DNA from 2 places in the Clostridium sp. Marseille-QA1073 genome. Region 2 is predicted to be linked to the other one. Evidence: riboswitches for the same ligand, from Rfam matches in the RefSeq annotation. Region 2 holds a riboswitch; the other holds the start of a gene.
The links. Region 2 has a riboswitch for cobalamin ahead of ACY1IQ_RS02175 (nucleotide-binding protein). Riboswitches for the same ligand answer to the same signal wherever they lie in the genome.
Positions count from the first base shown of each region.

Region 1: another riboswitch for cobalamin. It lies ahead of ACY1IQ_RS17965 (CGGC domain-containing protein); the one in region 2 lies ahead of ACY1IQ_RS02175 (nucleotide-binding protein).

Region 1 is NZ_JBSVQM010000026.1:13,639-19,737, forward strand. It holds gene ACY1IQ_RS17950 (ABC transporter ATP-binding protein) at 80-844, opposite strand; gene ACY1IQ_RS17955 (FecCD family ABC transporter permease) at 844-1,932, opposite strand; gene ACY1IQ_RS17960 (ABC transporter substrate-binding protein) at 1,934-2,947, opposite strand; gene ACY1IQ_RS17965 (CGGC domain-containing protein) at 2,984-3,304, opposite strand; cobalamin riboswitch at 3,426-3,614, opposite strand; gene ACY1IQ_RS17970 (hypothetical protein) at 4,132-4,944, opposite strand; gene ACY1IQ_RS17975 (RNA polymerase sigma factor) at 4,931-5,467, opposite strand.
Region 2 is NZ_JBSVQM010000002.1:63,764-69,862, forward strand. It holds gene ACY1IQ_RS02165 (FecCD family ABC transporter permease) at 1-130, opposite strand, end outside; gene ACY1IQ_RS02170 (ABC transporter substrate-binding protein) at 193-1,311, opposite strand; gene ACY1IQ_RS02175 (nucleotide-binding protein) at 1,333-2,103, opposite strand; cobalamin riboswitch at 2,248-2,437, opposite strand; gene ACY1IQ_RS02180 (endonuclease) at 2,650-3,303, opposite strand; gene ACY1IQ_RS02185 (methylated-DNA--[protein]-cysteine S-methyltransferase) at 3,303-3,761, opposite strand; gene ACY1IQ_RS02190 (bifunctional transcriptional activator/DNA repair enzyme AdaA) at 3,761-4,342, opposite strand; gene ACY1IQ_RS02195 (transposase) at 4,645-5,676, opposite strand; gene ACY1IQ_RS02200 (hypothetical protein) at 5,748-6,099, opposite strand, start outside.

The DNA of each region.
Region 1 (6,099 bases), on a different contig from region 2:
TACATTACTAGTCAAAAATCAATTTTAAGAAATTATTTTGCCTAAAAATAATTTCATCCTTAATTGTGAATCATTTTTATTAAGGCGCTCTATAAATAATATTTAAAATATCAGTTTCTTTATCCACCATAACCTTAGCATCGACCTCATACAAAGATTTTATTAGTTCCACAGTTAGAACTTCCTTTGGAGTTCCATAGCTAACAATTTTTCCTGATTTCATAGCATAAATTTTATCACAATATAAAGCCGCAATATTTAAATCATGGATAGCAGATATAACTGTGATACCAAGTTCTTTTACAGTAGCCATGAATTGAAGCTGATATTTTATATCTAAATGATTTGTAGGTTCGTCTAAAATAAGACATTCTGTTTTTTGTGCTAAAGCCCTTGCAAGGATTATTCTTTGCTTTTCTCCTCCCGATAAACTTGAAAAGCTTCGATTAGCATAACTTGACATACCTACCTTAGCTAAAGACTCTTCCATAATTTTGTAGTCTTCAGCATTATCTTTTTCTATAAACTTTTTATGTGGTGATCGTCCCATTAAAACCATATCTGAAACAGAAAAATCAAAATTATAATTATTATGTTGAGACACCACAGCCATTTTTTTTGCACTTTCCTTCATAGAAAAATCTTTGATATTTTTATTATCTAAAAATATAGCGCCTGCAGAAGGTTTTAAAGTTCGATATATACATTTTAAAAGTGTACTTTTGCCACTACCATTAGGTCCTATAATGCCTACAAATTCTTTTTTGTCTGCATGAATGTTTAATCCCTTTAAGATATGATTTTCTCCTAAATAAGCTTCTAAATTTAAAATTTTTACTTCCATTAAGCATTACCTCCAAATCCATATGACTTACTTACCATAAGATATATAAATACTGGAGCACCTATCATGGAAATTAATATTCCTATTGGGAGTTCATTTCCAGGTATTATAATTCTAGATAAAACATCTGCCCAAACCATAAATATAGCTCCTATCAATGCTGATAATATAATAATTCTTTTGTGATCTGTTCCAAATAGCATTCTTGTAAGATGTGGGATAATAAGTCCTACAAATCCAATCATTCCTGATGAGTATACTATAAAACCAATTATTATAGATATGATGATTAGATAAAGTTGGCGATACTTATGTAAATCTGTACCTAAAGTTATAGAAACTTCATCACCAAGTAACATCAAATTAAGTGTTCTATATTGGGTAACAAAAAATAATGTAGCCAATATTACAAGTGGAAAAATTATTATTATATTTTCCCATTTTGCACCGGCAAGACTTCCCATTAACCAATAGGCTATAGTTTGAGCAGCATCTTTATTATTAGAAAAATATACAATAAAACTTGAAAATGCTGAGCACACAGTACTTAATGCCATACCAGCTAAAAGAAGTTTTGTTGAATTAGCTCTTCCATTTACATTTGCAAGGGTTAATACCAGTATTGATATTGCAAAAGCACCTATAAAAGCGCATATACCTACATAATTACTGCCAAAAAAGATACCTACCCCAAGCATAATAGCTAATGTAGCTCCTAGAGATGCACCAGAAGAAATTCCTAATATATAGGGATCTGCTAAAGGATTTTTTACAATTGCTTGCATAATTACTCCGGATATTGAAAGACCTATACCTACAGCAACTGCTAAAATAATTCTTGGAAGCCTTATAAACCAAACAATATCATATACAGGGCCACTTGATAAAAGCTCCGGATTTCCAATGCTAAATAGTTTGTACATTATAATCTCATATACATCTTTTACGGAAATATCTACAGAACCCATAGTTACAGTTATTAGAATAGAAAAAATTAATATAATTACAAGTATAATGGAAACACCTATATAAGCAGGTGTTCCATTAAGTAATCCGTTTTGTGTATTATTTTTATAATTTTTTTTCATTTTATTTATTTCCATATAACTCAGGATATAATCCTTTTGAAATTGTTTTTATACCATCTAGTGTTCTGATACCACTAGAATAAACTTCACTTAACATTATAGGATTAACACGTTTTGATTTTATAGCAGAAACGCTTGAAAGTGCAGGATTGTCAATAATAGATTTTAATGCAGAATCTCTATCAATTTCTTCTCCATAATAAACAGTAAAAATTACATCGGGGTTAAGTTTTACTAAATCTTCATTTCCTATTTTACCATTAGATTTTGCAACTAAATCTGCTCCGACTTGTTTTGCTATGTCTCCACCTATACTATCTTCACCATAAATTCTATATACGCCATCTTTTTGTACTTCTAAAATTACTGCTTTAACAGATTCTTTTCCCCTAACAAAATCTTTAGCCTTGTCTATTTCGCTTTTCATTGTATTAACTATTTCATTAGCTTTATCTTCTACATCAAAAATTTTACCCATGTTTAAAATATCATCATATTCATTTTGTAAAGTATTTGGACTAATAACACCACTGTTTTGAGACATATATGTATTTACATTTCTTTCATGCCAGAATCCTACATCACCAAGTTTTTTCTCACCAAATAGAGAATACCAGCTCAATATGAAATCAGGTTGTAATCCAATAACTTCTTCTTTAGTAGGTACTTTATCATAATATTTTATTTTGCTAAAAGCATCTTTATATTCATCTTTAACATCATGATCTAATCCAGCAGTAGCAATAATTTTATCTTGTAATCCTAATGCAAGTAATGTCTCTATTGAATTTTGATATACTGCAACAACCTTTTCAGGTGATTTTTCAAATGTAACTTTTACAGGTTCTTTAGCATAATTATAAGTTGTAATTGTAACAGGATAATGTGATGAGTGTTTGTTACTATCTTCTACCTTATTTTCTGTCTTAGGTGTAGTTTCTGTATTTTTATTGCTACATCCAGTTGCTCCCAATACCATGAGCCCCACTAAAATTGTACTTATTATTTTTTTCATTTAATTTTTCTCTCCCTTGTACATTTATTAATATTTTTAATGAGTACCTTCTACTACTTCTATATGATGCTTTTCAAATATTGTCTTTATTTCTTTAGTTCTTTGACTTTCACATTTAACAACACAAACACCAAAATGAAGTTTTTCTACTCCTGCTTGTTTCAATTTTTCAGCAATATTCATTAAATTTTTATCAGAATTATTCGAACAGGCATCGCAGGTAAAGAAGGATATAAGTTCTAAATTTTCGTTTTTATATGTACTAAAGTGTTTTTCTCTATTATTTAAAGCTTTAAAACATCCCATGGTTGTACATATTCCATTAATCTTTTCACATACCCCAATAGCTATTTTCATCTTTCCCTCCTATAAAATAAACTGTTTCCTCATAAATAATAGCCCTTTAACAACAGTTAAAGGGCTATTTATTCAAAAAATATTTTTTAAACATTTATACCACCCCATCGCTCGTAGAGTTATCAGTACATTAAAATAGGCAGGTCTTCTGGCTTAAGCATCAACATTCCTACAGCCTTCCCAGTTTCCCAGTGGCATAATTGCAGGAACTCATCTATTACAGTGGCGAGACCGCGTGGGATTTTAACCCATCTTCCCTTTTAATCAATAGATATTAAATATCTATTAAACCTACTTCACAATTATTCGATTTTACACACTCATTTTAGCATTAATAATTACATTAAGCAAATATTTTTCGACATTTTATCATAAAAAATTGTTAAATAATATTAAATAATTAAAAGTGAGTAATTTATATTATTTAATTTAATTATGATTTTAATATAATAATGATTTATGTTAATTTATAGAGTTAATAGATTAACTGAGAAAATAGAAGTTATGTTTACAAAGTGAGGTAAATACACTGATGAGATATGAATGTGATAGCTAATAATAAATGTTTTACAATTAGAGATGTAGCATATTAGATTTAAGAATATATTAAAGAAAATTACAGGCGATGAATATCATCACCTGTGGCTAACTACAAGTTAATACAATTTTAATATCCTATTAATAATTGATTCATTAGCATCTCTTGATAATTGAATAGGAAGGGATTCCTGATTTTCATATTTTATAGATACGATTAGTATAATAGTATTTGCAAATTTTTCTCGATTGACTATTACTTTTTCACTAGTTTTAAAATTTACTTCTATTTATTTTAATAATTCTTGTAGATATTTTTCAGCTTTTTCATGATTAGCTTTTGTTACATCGAGAGGTAAGTTGAATAGAGCATTAGCACCATTATAATCAGCATTAGGAGTGATTTCACCAGTTTCTTCATTATAGTTAAAAGCATTTACATCATAGAAACTGCTAGTGCTTATACAAAGATAAAGTCCTCTGTCGGCAAACATTTCAACATCGTCACATTCAATTAATCTATACATAACTCCATCAATTACAAATTCGCTATATCCGCCATTCATAGAGGCTATGTTAACTAACCATGGCTTTTGGCCTTTTATTAGAGAAGAGATAAAAAATGGAACTTTACCATACTCTTCATCTCGGGTGTCAGGCATTTTACTACCATCTTGCTTTGCTATTGACACTACGGCGTAGGTTCTATCTGGACGTATATCCTCTGTATAATTTTCAAAGTCGCTTAAACCTTTACCTGATACGATTCCAAGCAAATTAAAATTATATCCACCTGAAACAATTGATTCATTTATTTTAATTGCATTTTTGCTTTCAAATGCATGAGCAAGTTTTTGATCTCCAAGATGCTCAGCAACTTGTTTTGAAGTGAGAAGATGTAAGGCAGCAAATGCTGTTATAGACATTGCAAGGGTAAGTACAGTAGCGATTAGTGCAACGGATATCCTTTTTTTATAAACTGGTTTCATAATATTACTCTCCTTTAATTGATTTATAATTTTTTGGTTTAAATCTTCACTGGGTTCAACTGTTGGAGAAAGAGCTTGCTTCAACAGTTGATCTAATTTCTCAGAGTTCTTCATATTTACTAACCTCCATTAAATTGTTTTTTAAGACTCTTCGAGCCTTATGAAGCCTGCTTTTTACGGTGCCAAGCGGAATCTTCAGTGCTGATGCTATTTCTTCGTTTGACATTTCAGCAGTATAGTACATATACAAAGGGATTTTTAATTTACTATCCAGCTTATCTGCTGCAGTCCGTATCATAATGCATAGTTCATTGGATATAACTATATTTTCAGGGGTTAGTGTATCCTTGAATACGTAACCATTGTTTATATCTTCACTAAGTTTCTCTATTGGAGCTATTTTTTGTCGCCGGGCATATTTACGGCGATTGTTTTTCCATAGCCCTATTGCAATGGAAATGAGAAATCCTTTAGGATTATTATCTTTATCAATTTTATGGCACAACTCCATCGCTTTCAGAAATGTTTCTTGATATAGGTCATCTGTATCAGGCTGGTTTTTCGTAAGATTGTAACAAAAGCTATAGATGGCTTTACCATGCAACTCAATAAGATTATTTAAATCTGCAATGTTCACGTAAATCCTCCTTTCAGTATAATTAAACTCTCCTTTCTAAATATGCTTTCATATATATATTGTCGCGACATAATAAAAGGTTCATTTTTATGTTTGGAATTAGAAATTTTGTATATTATTCCTTGGTAAAGTATTCTATAAAATTTTCATTGGAGTTGAGCAAAGGATATGTGTTTATCAAAGGTTATATATGATGTCAAATATAAGCATAACATTGTATGGGGGTTAATCAAGTTCTTTATATTATGTTAAATATAGAAAATAGCTAAATAAGAAGAATTTAAAAAATGAAGTAAAAAATTAAATGCTTTTAGAAGAAAATATGAGGAATTACAATTGTAAAAATGACTATAAAGATATAACTATAGATATACCACTCTTAAATTTAATCTATATCTGAAAATAATTAACACTTATTATTATTGTTACTAAAACTACTAAATTCAAAATTCACAGTTCATAATTGTGGATATTTCTCAGTGGTAACTGAGAAATTTAGAATTGATTAATCGTAGCGGCGAACAGTGTTCGCCATATATTATTGAATAAATATTAAACTATGAGACGTATTAAAAAGAACTGGCGAACACTGTTCACATCTACAATAAAACGCTAGCAATTGTATTACTAGC
Region 2 (6,099 bases):
CAACTTCATACATATTTAAATTAACTTTAAAAATATGGCTATGCAATATTTCTAATACCACTTTAGGTGAAACAATATATCTTCCCATAAATAATGATACAAAAAATGTAATCATAAGCATGACTATCATTATAGACCATTTAATTTGTTTTTTCTTTTCTGTTCATATAATTTATTCATTATCAACTACCACTACTTTATATTTAATATTCTATTTATTTGATCTTCTTTTAAATTATAATTTAAAAATTTTGTATAGAAATCTTTTAATTCTTTTTTTATATCTAATTTATTAAATATTTCTGGCTGCTGAACAGTAGACATCCACTTAATCATAATTGGAGTCTCAGCGCAAGGAGCATCCCATCTATAAATACCCATTGGAGTCTTATATACCTTATTATTTTTTACTGCATCAATTTTACTCCAATCCTGTCCTTCAATCTTATTTTCTAAAATATCTTCTGGTTTGAAATCAGAAAAATTACTTAAATAGATTATTTCTGGATTCCATTCAATTATTTGCTCCATGGTTACATTTACCCATTGGCCTGGAGTATCTTTAGATACATTATTTCCTCCAGACATTTCTATAAAGGCATTATTAGCGGATTTACTTCCTGCAACTTTAAGTTCTTCATCTCTTAAGTACAATACTCTTGGCTTTTTACTTTGTTCATATTTATCTTTTACTGAAACAAAATATTCTTCTGTTTCCTTATGATATTCTATTAATTTTAATGCTTGATCTTGTTTATCTAATACATCCCCTATAACTTTTATTCCATTTTGAAGATCTTTAAGAGTTCCATATTTTAATGTAATACCAGGTATCCCAATATTTTTTAGCTGTTCAATTTCAGCTTCTTGGTAATCCCATATTATCATAGCATCAGGATTAAGCTTTTTTGCTTCTTCCATATGTATTGTGAAATCATTATCTACAAAATTAGTGCTTGCATTTTTAAGCTCTGGAGCCATATCATTTAAAATAGATTTTTCATAAGATTTTTGCGCTGAAGGGTGCATTCCACTAATTCTTTCCCCATTGCCATCAACTGCATAAATTATAGAAGCCCATGGAATTGGTACTGCTGCAATAGATTTAACCTCCGAAGGCATTTTAACTTCTTTACCTGTAGTATCTACAATAGTCTTAGTTCCATCTGTTTTTTCTTTTTTTGTTTGCTTAGTGCTTTCCTTTTCAGTAGGCTCATTATTTTTATTATTTGAACATCCCCCTATAATAAAAATTGATGATAACAGTACTGACATAACTATTAATTTTAAACTTTTTGTTTTTTTATTCATAAAAATTCCTCCTAAACTCTATTAATTTTTTAAGTATTTTTTAAAATAGTTGAACCCTTTTTCCCCAATGTATTTATAATCAATATGAGAAAATTCTCTTCCACTAAACCCTAAATAAGGTAGTGGAATAAACTTCACTTTATTTTCATATGGAATAAAATTTTGAAAAATAGGATCAGCTATAATAATATCTCCACTACTTATTTCCTCTAAAAGTTTCTTTTCTTCTTCAAAAAATTTCACTTCGGAATATCTATTATTTATATAAAAATTCTCAGAATTTGTCCCCTTCTTTATTGTTGATAAGATAGATATATTCTTCATTGCAAAATCTTCTTTAAGACATTTCTTTATGTCTGAAGAAGAGACTATATATATTGCGTCTACATATTTTTCTCTCATTGGAACAGAAAACCCACCACAAACAACATCACCTAGTACATCATATATAATTACATCCCAAGACTTATGAAGGATATTAAGATGTTCAAGTTCTTCCACCATAGTTATTATGCCTCTCCCTGCACAACCAACTCCAGCTTCAGGACCACCTGCTTCAACACAAGAAATCCCATTAAAGCCTATCTTTATAATATCTTCTTCCGCGATATTGTTTCCTTTCTCCTGAAGACTTTTAATAACAGATGGTATCTTTTTGCCTATTAAATTTCTACTAGAATCGCTTTTAGGATCACAGCCTATAAAAAGAACTTTAAGTCCAATACTAGAAAAAGTCGCTGCAACATTTGATGCTATTGTAGATTTTCCTATACCACCTTTTCCATAAAAGATTTATTTTTATTCATTTAAATTCCTCCTATAGAATATCTTTTAAAAATTTCCATATAAAAAAACCTCTCAATTCAAAAATCAAGAGGTTTCACTATTACTTGTGTAAAATAAGAAATATCTAAAACACCCTCTATCACTCGTAGAGTTCCGGTGAAAAAATAGGCAGGTCTTCTGACTCAAGTATCATCATCTTTTCTACCTTCCCAGTTTCCCAGTGGTTTATTTGAAAAGACTACACTCTTACAGCGGCGGGACCGTGTGGGATTTTCACCCAACTTCCCTTTTAATTAATGCAAGCAATTATCTGCACTAAACCTATTTCTTTATTATTCAATTTTGTTACGCTATTCCAATTATACAATAATATAGCAGTTAACACAAGTAGACAAAAAACTACATAAATATATATTTTAAAATATTTTTAAAGGTTTAAATGTATTTTTTATTTTCTAATATGTTTAAAGCTCTAAGGGACGGTTCATTTTTATTCCTAAAATTAAAAGCTTAATTTAGAATATAATTATGAACCGTCCCTTAAAATATTGATTACTTTATATAGCTACTGGGAATTCTCTTTTCACATATAGATTCAAGTGGGCATCCTTCACAATTAGGTGACTTTTTACAGTAACATTTAGCATGTTCTACAATAAGACCATGAAACTCGTTATATATGTATAAATCCTTTGGTATACTCTCCTCAATTTTAACTCTTAACTCATCATAATTTTTAGGTATATCATATCCAATTCTATATAATATACGCTTAGTATAAGTATCTACAATAAAAAAAGGAATATTTAAAGCATAAGTTAAAATTGAGTCAGCAGTCTCCCTTCCAACTCCTTTAATTTCTAATAATTCATCACGTAGGACTTGTCCATCTGTACCCTCTGTATTTTTAATATCATATGAGTATTTTTTAAACCATGAAGTAAGGGCCTTTAGTCTAATCGCCTTTTGATTATAGTATCCACTAGGTCGTATAATTTCTCCAAGTTCTTTATTTGAAACGGTTTCTATAAATTCTGGTGATAAGTTATCTCCTAAATTAGCTATTGCTTTCTCAACATTAGTCCATGATGTATTTTGTGTAAGTATTGCTCCAACCATCATCTCAAAAGCTGTCTTTGCAGGCCACCAACTTCTTTTTCCATAAGCCGTTAATAGTAAATTATAGATTTGTATTAATCCTTTCATCACTTTGCCTCCAATAATAACAATCGTTCTTTAATATCTATTCCTCCAATATATCCATTAAGCTTACCATTACTACCTACAACACGATGGCATGGGATAAAAATTGGTATTGGATTACGGTTGCATGCAAGCCCAACTGCACGTGCAGCTTTAGGCTTACCAACCTTTTCTGCTAATTCCTTATAAGTAAAAGTTTTTCCATAAGGGATTTCACATATCAATTGCCATACTTCTTGCATAAATTCTGTTCCAACAGAAGCTAAAGGTAATGAAAAAGTTTTAAGCTTTCCAGAAAGATATTTATTAAGTTGATATGATGCTTCTTTTAATATTTCTGTCTCATAAATATCTACTTCTTGTGGTAACCTTTTATCTTTAAAGTATACACCACATATCTCTCCCTTCTTTTCCTCTATTCCAATTCTTCCTATATCTGTATTATAAAAAAATAAAGGCATTATCTTATACTCACCTCATTTATATTATTTCTTTTTCTATATTCCTTTGGTGTATGTCCAACTTGTTCTTTAAAATATTTGTAGAAATTGGACAAACTTTTAAATCCAACTTCATAAGCTATTTCAAGAATGTCTAAATTAGTTTGTAATAATAATTCCATAGACTTATTAATTCTTATTTTAAAAATATATTCATTTGGTGTTAGACTATAATATTGCTTAAATAATCTCCTAAAATAACTTTCACTTATACCAATTTCTTGAGATATGAACTTTAAACTAAATTCACTATTATAATTTAACGCTAGCATATCTTTTGCCTTTTCAAGTAACATTTTATTAGGTTCATAAATATGTTCGTTTATATCTGGTCTACATATTTTACATGGTCTAAAACCTGCATTTCTAGCTTCATCTACACTATTGAAAAACAAAATGTTCTTTTTTAGTGGTGTCTTAGCTTTACAGGATGGTCTACAAAAAATACCTGTTGATTTAACAGCATAATAAAATAATCCATCATACTGCTTATTACAGTCTATTACAGCATTCCATTTTTCTGTAGTTGTAATCTTCTCCATACTAAACTCACCTCTAAAATCATATATTAATACAATTATATACGTATATTTTTAAGCTTTCTTCCTCATTTTTATTAACCTATTCTTACCAATAAATTAATCCTTTAAGTATAAGGGACGGTTCATTTTTATTCTTATATTTTAATCCTATTTAGAATATAATTATGAACCGTCCTTAGATAAAAAATAAAAATTCAATACTCTTGCTTATTTTAATTAATTACATATATTTAGACTTGTTATTATCTTAAATACTATCAAAATCCTATTATAGTATTTTAAGCTTGTCCTATTTCTCACAATTATAATAACGTAGTATATAAGAATAATTTTTTATATTTACATGCTATTTTCTGAAGATTAACTTCTACTAATTCATCTAACATAGTCTGATAAAATTTATCTTTAATTATTAGTTCTACTCCATATTGGCAAAGCATAGATATATTAGATTGTGTTATGTTCTCTAGTGTTTTGCATATTTCTTTTTGACTTTTACCACTAAACTGAGTTAAAAATACTACATATATAGCCTTTGCCTTTCTACTTTTTCTTCTATGTTTCAATTTTAACTCCATATGTCCAACTCCTGTTTTCTCACAAACAAAATTACTTATTTCCTTTTCCGAACAATTTCTAAGTAAAATAACTTTTTCACTTCTATATTCTGATCTATCATTTTCAAATTCTATTTCTTTAAGTTTTTCTTTTTCTATATTAAACATAGTTTTATAGTAGTTCTCTCTCGCTCTTCTTTTTCTCTTACCAAAGAAATTCATTATATATTCTTCATTACAAATATTAAATCTATTTTTTTTTAATCCTAGATACAATGATAGACTTGAATATGTGTACTCTTCTGGTTTTTCTTTGTATTCCTTTATATCTACTGGATTTCTATGTATATATTTAGAAACTTCTATTAAGTATGCATCACTATTTATGGGTTTGCTTTTATATCTATCTCTAAATACCGGTCCTTTATGCTTTTTACACTTTCTAAGATATCCTCCATATCTTAAGTTAAATTTTTTCATCATTTTACTTAGATCTCCACCATTAATGTCTATCAAAAAATGGGTATGGGTATCCATTAAGCAATAGGCATAAACTTTAAAATTTTCTTCAATCTGCAATTTCCTTAAGATTTGAAGCATTTTTTCTTTATCTTTATCATCATAAAATAAAGGTTTATCGGGAAAACTTCTAGTCATAACATGATATATTCCGCTTTCGCTTAATACTCTAGCTGTTCTAGCCACCTTAATTCCTCCAATTATCATAGTTTTTTTATAATTATTGCCATTCCTTAAAGCCTTAAACAAAATTTTCATATGATAATTAAAAAATTTAGATATTTTTAATGAACTGTCCCTTAGTCGAAACTTAGCTAAGTAGATGTTTTTTATTCTCTACTATTATGTGTTATTAAGTCTTCAGCATATGGAAAATAGTTAAGAAAGGATTCTACAATTTCATCATGCTTTGATATGAGCAAAACAAGTGATGAATCCCAAGGTACTATTTCTATTTCGGCAAGAGGATGTTGCATATTAATATTTTTAACCCAAAAATTAGGGTTTCCATCTGCATATGGCAAAGAGTATTTCAAAACATCATTTAAGGTAACATCCTTAGAAAAGGCAGAAAAAACTCCCCATATAAATTGTATTTCATTTTTATATACAATTCTCCATAAATCCCTTCCAGAAATCCAAACATACTCCTTATTATAAGGTATCATTTCATCTGAATAA